One region of the Streptomyces sp. NPDC029139 genome, then DNA from elsewhere that is predicted to be linked to it. Evidence: riboswitches for the same ligand, from Rfam matches in the RefSeq annotation. Region 1 holds a riboswitch; each other region holds the start of a gene.
The links. A riboswitch is a leader RNA that binds a small molecule or an ion and turns the genes downstream of it on or off. The one in region 1 is predicted to bind cobalamin.

Region 1 (3,266 bases):
AGGATCTCCGTGCAGAGGTTGGAGGAGTGGACCGTGTGGCCCGGCTCGGCGGTCTGGTTGGCCGTGCGGTTGGAGGCGTCCTTGAACGTCATCCAGCCGTTCCCGGTCTGCGCCAGGGTCCGCATCATCCGGCCGTACAGGTCCCGGGCCGGCATCGTCTTGCGGGCCAGGCCCTTCGCCTCGGCGGCGCGGTAGGCGGCGTCGAACTCCTCGCCGTACAGGTCGACCAGCTCGGGCACGTCGGCCGGGGAGAACAGCGACCACGCGCCGTCGGAGTTCACGCGGCGCATGAACTCGTCCGGGATCCAGTGCGCGAGGTTCAGGTTGTGCGTACGCCGGGCGTCCTCACCGGTGTTGTCACGCAGCTCCAGGAACTCCTCGATGTCCGCGTGCCAGGTCTCCAGGTAGACCGCGGCCGCGCCCTTGCGCCGGCCGCCCTGGTTCACGGCGGCGACGGAGGCGTCGAGGGTCTTCAGGAACGGCACGATGCCGTTGGAGTGGCCGTTGGTGCCCCGGATCAGCGAACCGCGGGCGCGGATGCGGGAGTACGAGAGCCCGATGCCGCCGGCGTGCTTGGACAGGCGCGCGACCTGGTGGTAGCGGTCGTAGATCGAGTCGAGCTCGTCGAGCGGGGAGTCCAGCAGGTAGCACGAGGACATCTGCGGGTGGCGGGTGCCGGAGTTGAAGAGCGTGGGGGAGGAGGGCAGGTAGTCGAGCCGGCTCATCAGCCCGTACAGCGCCGCGACCTCGTCCAGCGCGCGGACGCTGTCGTCCTCGGCGAGACCGCAGGCGACGCGGAGCATGAAGTGCTGCGGCGTCTCGATCACCTGGCGGGTGATCGGGTGGCGCAGCAGGTAGCGGGAGTAGAGGGTGCGCAGGCCGAAGTAGCCGAAGCGGTCGTCGGCCGTGCGGTCGATCAGGGTGTCCAGCCGCTCGGCGTGCAGGGCGACGAACGCGGCCGTGCGGTCGGCGATCAGGCCCTCGCGGTGTCCCACGGCGACCGAGGCGGAGAAGGAGACCGCGCCCTGGCCGGCCGCCTCGTCGGCGATGGTGACGGTCAGGAGCCGGGCGGCGAGCCGGGAGTACGCCGGGTCCTCGGCGATCAGACCGGCGGCCGCCTCGGTGGCCAGCTCCCGCAGTTCGGCCTCGTCCGAACCGGCGTTGCGGCCGCGCAGCGCGGCGGCGGCGACCTTGCCGGGGTCGGTGTCGGAGAGGTCGGCGGTGAGGTCGGTCAGGGTCCGCAGAAGCACGGTCCCGGGTCCGTCGCTCTCGTTGCCGTCGCTCTCGATCGCTGCGGCCGGATCGGCGGGCGCGATGGTCACGTGGGGCTCTCCCTCGCTCGGCTCGGGGCCGGCGGGGAGGCGGGCGCGGGCACCCGTACGCAGGGGTGCGCGGCGCCACGGCCCACTCCGCGAGGCCCGGACGTCTGTGGCACCCGGAACGGTCGGACCGGGCGCGCTGCCCACAGGTCTTCGGACTCGGCCGGCGTACAAGCACACCGAAACCACACCGTTGCGGGACAGTTCCGGATTTCCACCGGATTCCCCTGCGAGGACAGCGAGCATGAGCATACATGTGGGGGGCGCTCCCCGAAGCACCCCCCACATGTTGTGTCGTTGGCGCGTCAGAGCTCCAGGCCGTAGGCCCGCAGGGGGTCCATGTCCGGGATCGGCCGCCAGTCCCGCTCGGGGGTGCGGACGAAGCCCATCCGCTCGTAGATCCGGTGCGCGGTTGCCATGCCGGCCTGGGTGGAGAGCACCACCCGCCGACAGCCCTCGATCCCCCGAGCCCGCTCCACACAGGCCCGTACGAGCGCCTCTCCGACGCCCCGGCCCCGGGCGTCCTTCGCCACGGCGAGCATCCGGAACTCCGCCTCGCCGTCCCGGGCGATGTCGGCCCACTTCTCGCCCGCCCGGGCGAACGTCACCCCGCCGAGCACCGTGCCGGCGCGGTCCACCGCCACCAGCACCTCCGCCTCGGCGGCCCGCCCGGCCACGTCCCGCAGCAGGTGCAGATAGTCGTCGTCCTCGCCGAAGTCGAGGTGGCCGTCGTCGAGATAGGCGCGGGCGGTGAGATCACCGAGCGTCTCGTACTCCTCGGGCCGTACCGCCCTGATGGTGAAGTCCATGGCGGCAGTGTGCCGCCGGTCACCCCTCCCGCACACCGGATTTCGGTCGGGTGGGGAGAGGCGGGCCGGTCACCGGGGACGAAAGCGACGGGCCGCCGCCTTCCCCCGCAGAGGGAAGGCGGCGGCCCGTTCCGGGCGGCCGGGGGCTCAGCAGCAGCGGAACCCCTCGCGCGGATCGGCCTCCCGCGCGTCGGTGCGGCTGCGCTCGAACTCCCGCCGGGTCATCACCTCGGCGTCCGGGTCGCAGCTCCTGGCGTGGGCGACGTACCGGTCGTACACGGCCTCGCCGGACAGCTCACGCACGTACCAGCGGATCCCGTGCACCGCGCGTCGCAGATGACGGACCGCGTTCACCGTGCTCATGCCGAGCCGGTCCCGGCCGGCACGTCGCCCTGCGGCTCGCCCGGTGCGGGCTCCTTGCGCAGGCCGCCCCCGGCGCCGAGTCCGGCGGCCACCAGCTCCGCCTTCTCCTCCTTCGTGGGGAACATGCCGGCGGGTGCGACGAGCTTCGACTCGGTGTGCGGGGTCTCGGAGAGCCGGACGCCCTCCGGGTTCCTGATCGCCTTGAGGCAGACCCGGCCCGCGTCGGCGATGACCACGATGATGAGGATCGCGAACAGGGCGGACAGCACGCCGTCCACGGTGGAGTTGGTGACGACGGTGTGCATGTCGTCGAGCGACTTGGCGGGCGGGAGCACCTTGTCGGCGTCGATGCCCGCCTGGTATTTGTCCCGCTGGGCGAAGAAGCCGACCCGCGGGTCCTCGGAGAAGATCTTCTGCCAGCTCGCGGTGAGGGTGACGGCGACGTCCCAGGCGAGCGGGATGCCGGTGACCCAGGCCCACTTGAGGCGGCCGGACTTGATGAGCAGGGTGGTGCAGACGGCCAGTGCCACGGCGGCCAGCAGCTGGTTGGCGATGCCGAACAGCGGGAACAGCTGGTTGATGCCGCCCAGCGGGTCGTGCACGCCGACCCAGAGGAAGTAACCCCAGCCGCCGACGACGACCGCGCTGGCGAACCAGACGCCCGGCTTCCAGCTGACCTGGCGGAACGGCTTGTAGACGTTGCCCAGCATGTCCTGGAGCATGAACCGGCCGACGCGGGTGCCCGCGTCCACGGTCGTGAGGATGAACAGCGCCT
Region 2 (3,266 bases), on a different contig from region 1:
AGAAGGCCGGCTCCGGCAACGGCCTGCGCCTGCGCGCCATCGTCGTCCGCGGTGGCGGCGAGCAGGATCTCGTCAAGCGCGCCTCGCTGCTGCGCCGCGACTCGATCCACGGCCAGTTCCAGGGCACCATCACGGTGGACGAGGCGACGAGCACGATCGTCGCCAACGGCAACACCATCAAGGTGATCTACGCCAACGACCCCTCCGAGGTCGACTACACGGCGTACGGCATCAAGGACGCCATCCTCATCGACAACACGGGCAAGTGGCGGGACCGCGAGGGCCTGTCGAAGCACCTGCGCCCCGGCATCGACAAGGTCGTCCTGACCGCCCCGGGCAAGGGCGACGTCCCGAACATCGTGCACGGCGTCAACCACGACACGATCAAGCCGGACGAGCAGATCCTGTCCTGCGCGTCCTGCACCACCAACGCGATCGTCCCGCCGCTGAAGGCGATGGCCGACGAGTACGGCGTGCTGCGCGGCCACGTGGAGACCGTCCACTCGTTCACCAACGACCAGAACCTGCTGGACAACTACCACAAGGCCGACCGCCGCGGCCGTTCCGCGCCGCTCAACATGGTCATCACCGAGACCGGAGCCGCGTCGGCCGTCGCCAAGGCGCTGCCCGAGCTCAAGGCGCCGATCACCGGCAGCTCGATCCGTGTCCCGGTGCCGGACGTCTCGATCGCGATCCTGAGCCTGCGGCTCGGCCGCGAGACCACCCGCGAGGAGGTCCTCGACTACCTCCGCGACGTCTCGCTGCACTCGCCGCTCAAGCGCCAGATCGACTTCACCACGGCCCCCGACGCCGTCTCGATGGACTTCGTCGGCTCGCGCCACGCCTCGATCGTCGACGCCGGTGCCACCAAGGTCGACGGCGACAACGCCATCCTCTACCTCTGGTACGACAACGAGTTCGGCTACTCCTGCCAGGTCATCCGCGTCGTCCAGCACGTGTCCGGCGTCGAGTACCCGACGTTCCCGACGCCCGTGGTCTGACCCGGGAGGCCCCACGGAGGGCCACCTCGGAGACCCGGCGCGTCCGGGGCCCGGTGAACGGGGCGGCGGTGGAGCGGTGCGACAGATCCCGAAGGGGTCGCGCGCCCTCCCACCGCCGCCCCGTCGGCGTACGGAGGGGCGGACAGGCGCTGTGGTAGCTTGCCGTAGCCAGTCGAACTCACGTGCGTGACGTACGCGAGTCAGGGAATCCGGTGCGAATCCGGAGCTGACGCGCAGCGGTGAGGGTGACGGGCGGGGCACGAAGTCACTGGACCGGGGAACCGGGCCGGGAAGGCGTCCCGTCCGGATGACCCCGAGTCCGAAGACCTGCTGGCGAATCCGTACGAAACGGGCCCCGCGTATGGGCCCTCGACGCCGAGGATGAGCCGTGCCTCTCGCCCGCACCCCCCGTTCCTTCGCCCTGCTCGTGTCCGGAGCGCTGCTCCTCACCGGCTGCGGCGCCGCCGACGAGGCCGGGCCGGCCTCGTCCGCCCCGGCGCGGACACTCGAGAACTGTGGCCGCACCGTGGAGATCCCGCCCGGCGGGCCGCGCCGGGCCGTCTCCCTGAACCAGGGCACCACCGAGATCATGCTGTCCCTCGGCCTCGCGGACCGCATGGTCGGGACCGCGACCTGGACCGACCCGGTGATGAAGGGACTGGAGAAGGCCGCCTCCGGCATCCCGAGGCTCGCGGAGAACAACCCCTCCTTCGAGAAGGTGCTGGACACCGAACCCGACTTCGTCGCCGCCTCCTTCGGCTCCACCCTCGGCAAGGGCGGAGTCGCCGGCCGCGAGCGGTTCGAGCAGCTCGGCGTCCCCACCTACCTCTCCCCGGCTGACTGCGTGGGCAAGGACAACAGCGGCGGAGGCGACGGCAAGCGCACCACGCCGCTCGCCATGGACACCGTCTACGGCGAAGTCCGCGACCTCGCCCGCGTGTTCGGCGTCGAGAAGCGCGGCGAGGAGCTCATCGCCCGCCTCAAGGCCCGGGTGGCCCACGCCACCGCCGGCCTCCGCGTCGCCGACGTCAGCGTCCTCTACTGGTTCTCCGACGCCAAGTCCCCCTACATGGCCGGATGTTGCGGAGCGCCCGGCATCATCACCCGGGAGACCGGCACCGAGAACGTCTTCGACGACACCACCGAGGAATGGCCCCAGATCACCTGGGAGTCCGTCGCCGACCGGAACCCCGACCTCCTTGTGATCGGCGACCTCACCCGCAAGGCGCAGTCCGGGGAGAGCGCCGCGAAGAAGATCGAGTTCCTGGAGTCCGACCCCGTCACCAAAACGATGGACGCCGTGCGCGCCAAGCGGTACGTGCTCCTCAGCGGTCAGGCCATGAACCCCACCATCCGTACCGTCGAGGGCATCGAACAGGTCTCCGCCGCCCTGCGCGCGCACGGCCTCACGAAGTGACCGCCGTCCTGCTGCGCCTCACGGCCGGATGCGCGGCGCTCGTCCTCTCCCTGGCCGTGGCCATCACCATCGGACCGGCGGACATCGGCGTCGGTGACGTGGCCTCCGTGGTCGCCTCCCACCTCGGTGGCAGCCCCTCCGGCATCGGCCCGATCCGGGACGGCATCATCTGGAACCTGCGGCTGCCCCGCACTCTCCTCGCCGCCGTCTGCGGGGCCGGTCTCGCCCTCTGCGGCGCCGTGATGCAGTCCCTGCTGCGCAATCCGCTCGCCGACCCCTTCGTCCTCGGCGTCTCCTCGGGAGCGTCGACCGGAGCGGTTCTGGTGGTCGTCCTCGGTGTCGGCGGGGGAGTGCTGTCCGTCTCCGCGGGCGCCTTCGCGGGGGCGGTGTGCTCCTTCGCCGCGATGCTCCTCCTGAGCCACACGCTGGGCGGCACCCCGGACCGGGTCGTCCTCTCCGGCGTCGCCTCGATGCAGCTGTTCTCCGCGCTCACCTCCTTCGTCGTCGTCACCTCCGCCGACGCCGAGACGACCCGCGGCGTGCTGTTCTGGCTGCTCGGTTCGCTCAGCGGTGCCGGCTGGAGCGACGTATGGCTCTGCCTCGCCGTCCTCGCCCTCACCCTGGCCGTCTGCCTCGGACACGCCCGTACCCTCGACGCCCTCGCGTTCGGGCAGGACGCGGCGGCCACCCTCGGCGTCCAGGTGGCCCGTGCCCGGCTCGTCCTGCTGTGCGCCACCGCGCTGCTGACCGCCGCGCTGGTCAGCTCCGCGGGCGCCATCGGCTTCGTCGGCCTCGTCCTGCCGCACGCCGCCCGCGCCCTCGTAGGCCCCGGCCACGGCCGGCTGCTG
Region 3 (3,266 bases), on a different contig from region 1:
GGGGTTCATCAGCGCGGTCGGCTCGACCCGGGCCGCCTGTGCCTGCATGGCCTGGGCCCGGCCTATCTCCGCGCCCTCCCGCGTCACGAAGGAGTTCAGGGACATGTTCTGGCCCTTGAACGGGGCGACCTTCACACCCTGCCGGACCAGCCAGCGGCAGATGCCCGCCGTGACGACGCTCTTGCCCGCGTCGGACGTGGTCCCCGCGACCAGCAGTCCGCCACTCCGCATCCGCCCGCCGCCCGTCATGCCTGCCTCCGCTTCATGGCCGTCACGGCCAGCCGTCCACCCACACACACCGCGAGCGTCAGCGCCGTCACGCGGCGCGACAGCCGTACCGCCCGTTCGATGTCCGCGATGTCCACGTCCCGGCCCTCCCCGTTCAGCACCGGCCGGTGCTCGACCCGGCCGCCGTACGAGAGGGTCCCGCCGAGCCGTACGCCGAGGGCCCCGGCGAACGCGGCCTCCACCGGGCCCGCGTTGGGGCTCGGGTGCTTGCCCGCATCGGCGCGCCAGGCCCGCAGGGCCCCTCGGGGATCGCCGCCCGCGACCGTCGCGAGCGCGGCCGTCAGCCGGGCGCCCGGCCAGCCGACCACGTCGTCGAGCCGGGCCGAGGCCCAGCCGAAGCGCCGGTACGTCGGGGACTTGTGGCCGACCATCGCGTCGAGCGTGTTCACGGCCCGGAAGCCGAGGAGGCCCGGAACCCCCGCCACGGCGCCCCAGACCAGGGCGCCCACGACGGCGTCCGAGGTGTTCTCGGCGACGGACTCCACGACCGCGCGGGCCATCGCCGGTCCGTCCAGGGCCTGCGGATCACGGCCGACCAGATGCGGCAGCCGCTCGCGGGCCACGTCCAGGTCCCCGGCCGTCAGGGCCCCGCCGATGGCGCGGGCCTCCCGGCCCAGGGTCGTACCGCCGACGACGGCCCAGACGGAGGCGGCGGTCAGGGCGACGGAGGCGGCGGGACGGTTCCGTACGGCACGCGCGGCGAGGGCCCCGAGGGCCGTCGTACCGCCCGCGCAGACGGCCGTGTGGAGGGCGCCCCACCCGCGGTGGTCGCGCCGGAGACGTCTCTCGACGGAGCCGGCGGCCCGTCCGAAAGCGGCGACGGGATGGCCGCGGCGGGGGTCGCCGAGGATCAGGTCCGCGGCCAGTCCGGCGGCGGCGCCGTACGCGAATACACCTGTGGCTGCTCTGCGGCCGGGCATGGCGCTGTGTCCTCACTCAGGGTCCGCGCCCTGGATCGACGTGACCGGCGGCGAGAGTTCCTGGCTCCCGGGGATCGACTCCCCGGTCACAGTGGCGGGACCGCGCCGGATTCGCACCGGACTTCCTCTACTTGCCGCCGTATTGGCCCCGGAAGTCCACCACGCTGCGCGAACACCCGTCAACTCACCTGTGACCTGCGGTGAGACAGTGTGCGAAGCACCACACGAGGCCCGAACGACGACCGCGAACGACGACCGGGCGGGCCGCACCCGAAGGTGCGGCCCGCCCGGTCGTCGAAGCGTGTTGCGTCAGCCCATGATGAGGGAGATCCCGTACACGACGGCCGCCGCGCACAGGGCGAAGCAGGCGTACGCGCCGGTGCGCGCCAGGGTGGCCGAGCCTCCCTGGGCGGCGGCCTGCTCCTGCTTGGAGAGGCCGACGATCCCGAGGGTGAAGAGGCCCACGAGGGCGACGGTCGCCACGAGGCTGACTCCGAAGACGGAGCCGAGAGCTGCCCAGTCGATCTTCATGTCGTTTCGTTCCTTATACCGATGCGGGCGCAGTCGGGGCGGCGGGGGCCGCCGGGTCCGTGGGGGCCGGCGCGGGGATGGTGGTCTTCAGGTCCTCGTCCGCGACGGCGGCGACGGAACCGGACGGCGGCGGGGTGACGGCCGCGATGGCGGTCGTCACGACGCCCGCGGGCTCCGCGTCGACGTCGTTGACGTTGGTGTGGTCGACCACCTGGCGGCGGGAGACCAGCCAGATCGCGACGCAGGAGGCGACCAGGAAGGCCGCGACGGTGTAGACGCCCCAGTCGCCCTGCCGGGCGACGTACTCGGCGCCGGCTCCGACCAGGCCCGCGGCCGGCAGGGTCAGGCCCCAGGCGACGAACATCCGCGTGGCGGTCGACCAGCGGACGACACCGCCCTTGCGGCCCAGGCCCGCGCCCATGACGGCGCCGGAGCAGGAGTGCGTGGTCGAGAGCGAGAAGCCGAGGCTGGAGGAGGCCAGGATGACCGTGGCCGCGCTCGTCTGGGCGGCGAAGCCCTGCTGCGGCTGGAGGTCGGTGAGGCCCTTGCCCATCGTGCGGATGATGCGCCAGCCGCCGAGGTAGGTGCCGAGGGCGATCGCCACACCGGCGGAGACGATGACCCAGACCGGCGGGTTGGAGCCGGGGGCGAGGACGCCGCCGGCGACCAGGGCCAGGGTGATGATGCCCATTGTCTTCTGGGCGTCGTTGGTGCCGTGGGCGAGGGAGACGAGACCGGCCGAGGCGATCTGACCGGCGCGGTAGCCCTTCTCCGTGGTCTTCTTGCCGGCGTTCCTGTCGAGGCGGTACGTCAGGCGGGCGGCGAGCATCGCGGCCAGACCGGCGACGAGCGGGGCGGCGACCGCCGGGATGAGGACCTTGGTGACGACGACCCCGCCGTTGACTCCGCTGAAGCCGATCGAGGCGATGGTCGCGCCGATGAGGCCGCCCATCAGGGCGTGGGAGGAGCTGGACGGCAGACCGACCAGCCACGTCAGCAGGTTCCAGAGGATCGCGCCGACGAGCGCGGCGAGGATGACCTCGGGTTGGATGCCTTCCTCGTTGACGAGCCCCTTGGAGATCGTCTTGGCAACCTCCACCGACAGGAACGCGCCGACCAGGTTGAGCACGGCGGACATGGCCACCGCCGTCTTGGGCTTGAGAGCACCGGTCGAGATGGTCGTCGCCATCGCGTTGGCGGTGTCGTGGAAACCGTTCGTGAAATCGAACACGAGAGCTGTCACGACCACAATCGCGAGCAGCAGCGTGATGTGTTCCATTTACCCAGGCAATCGTTCGACGTCAGTGGCTCGACGAACGTAAGCAACCTGAGTGAACGGAAGGTGAACTGGGTCGGGCTGCGTGGTGTCCCGATCCAGTGTCCGGAGATTCCGCTTAGCGTTCCCCGGCACGCTTCTGTCCACGATGCGGTCACCCCGGAACCCCCGGAAGCCGTGCCGTCACGGCACACGGGCGGCACCCTTCCCCTCCGCCCCGCCCGCCCGTGTCACCAGCCGGACGCCCCGTG

Region 2: another riboswitch for cobalamin. It lies ahead of ACZ4VW_RS09995 (ABC transporter substrate-binding protein); the one in region 1 lies ahead of ACZ4VW_RS01500 (ribonucleoside-diphosphate reductase subunit alpha).
Region 3: another riboswitch for cobalamin. It lies ahead of ACZ4VW_RS04420 (cobalamin biosynthesis protein); the one in region 1 lies ahead of ACZ4VW_RS01500 (ribonucleoside-diphosphate reductase subunit alpha).

The regions. Positions count from the first base shown of each region.
Region 1 covers NZ_JBVHWN010000001.1:344,816-348,081, reverse strand. The annotation lists gene ACZ4VW_RS01500 (ribonucleoside-diphosphate reductase subunit alpha) at 1-1,322, opposite strand, end outside; cobalamin riboswitch at 1,447-1,594, opposite strand; gene ACZ4VW_RS01495 (GNAT family N-acetyltransferase) at 1,625-2,128, opposite strand; gene ACZ4VW_RS01490 (YbdD/YjiX family protein) at 2,276-2,491, opposite strand; gene ACZ4VW_RS01485 (carbon starvation CstA family protein) at 2,488-3,266, opposite strand, start outside.
Region 2 covers NZ_JBVHWN010000003.1:452,106-455,371, reverse strand. The annotation lists gene ACZ4VW_RS10000 (glyceraldehyde-3-phosphate dehydrogenase) at 1-1,001, shown strand, start outside; cobalamin riboswitch at 1,154-1,350, shown strand; gene ACZ4VW_RS09995 (ABC transporter substrate-binding protein) at 1,390-2,418, shown strand; gene ACZ4VW_RS09990 (FecCD family ABC transporter permease) at 2,415-3,266, shown strand, end outside.
Region 3 covers NZ_JBVHWN010000002.1:61,869-65,134, reverse strand. The annotation lists gene ACZ4VW_RS04425 (cobyric acid synthase) at 1-231, opposite strand, end outside; gene ACZ4VW_RS04420 (cobalamin biosynthesis protein) at 246-1,208, opposite strand; cobalamin riboswitch at 1,241-1,362, opposite strand; gene ACZ4VW_RS04415 (hypothetical protein) at 1,518-1,739, opposite strand; gene ACZ4VW_RS04410 (inorganic phosphate transporter) at 1,753-3,018, opposite strand.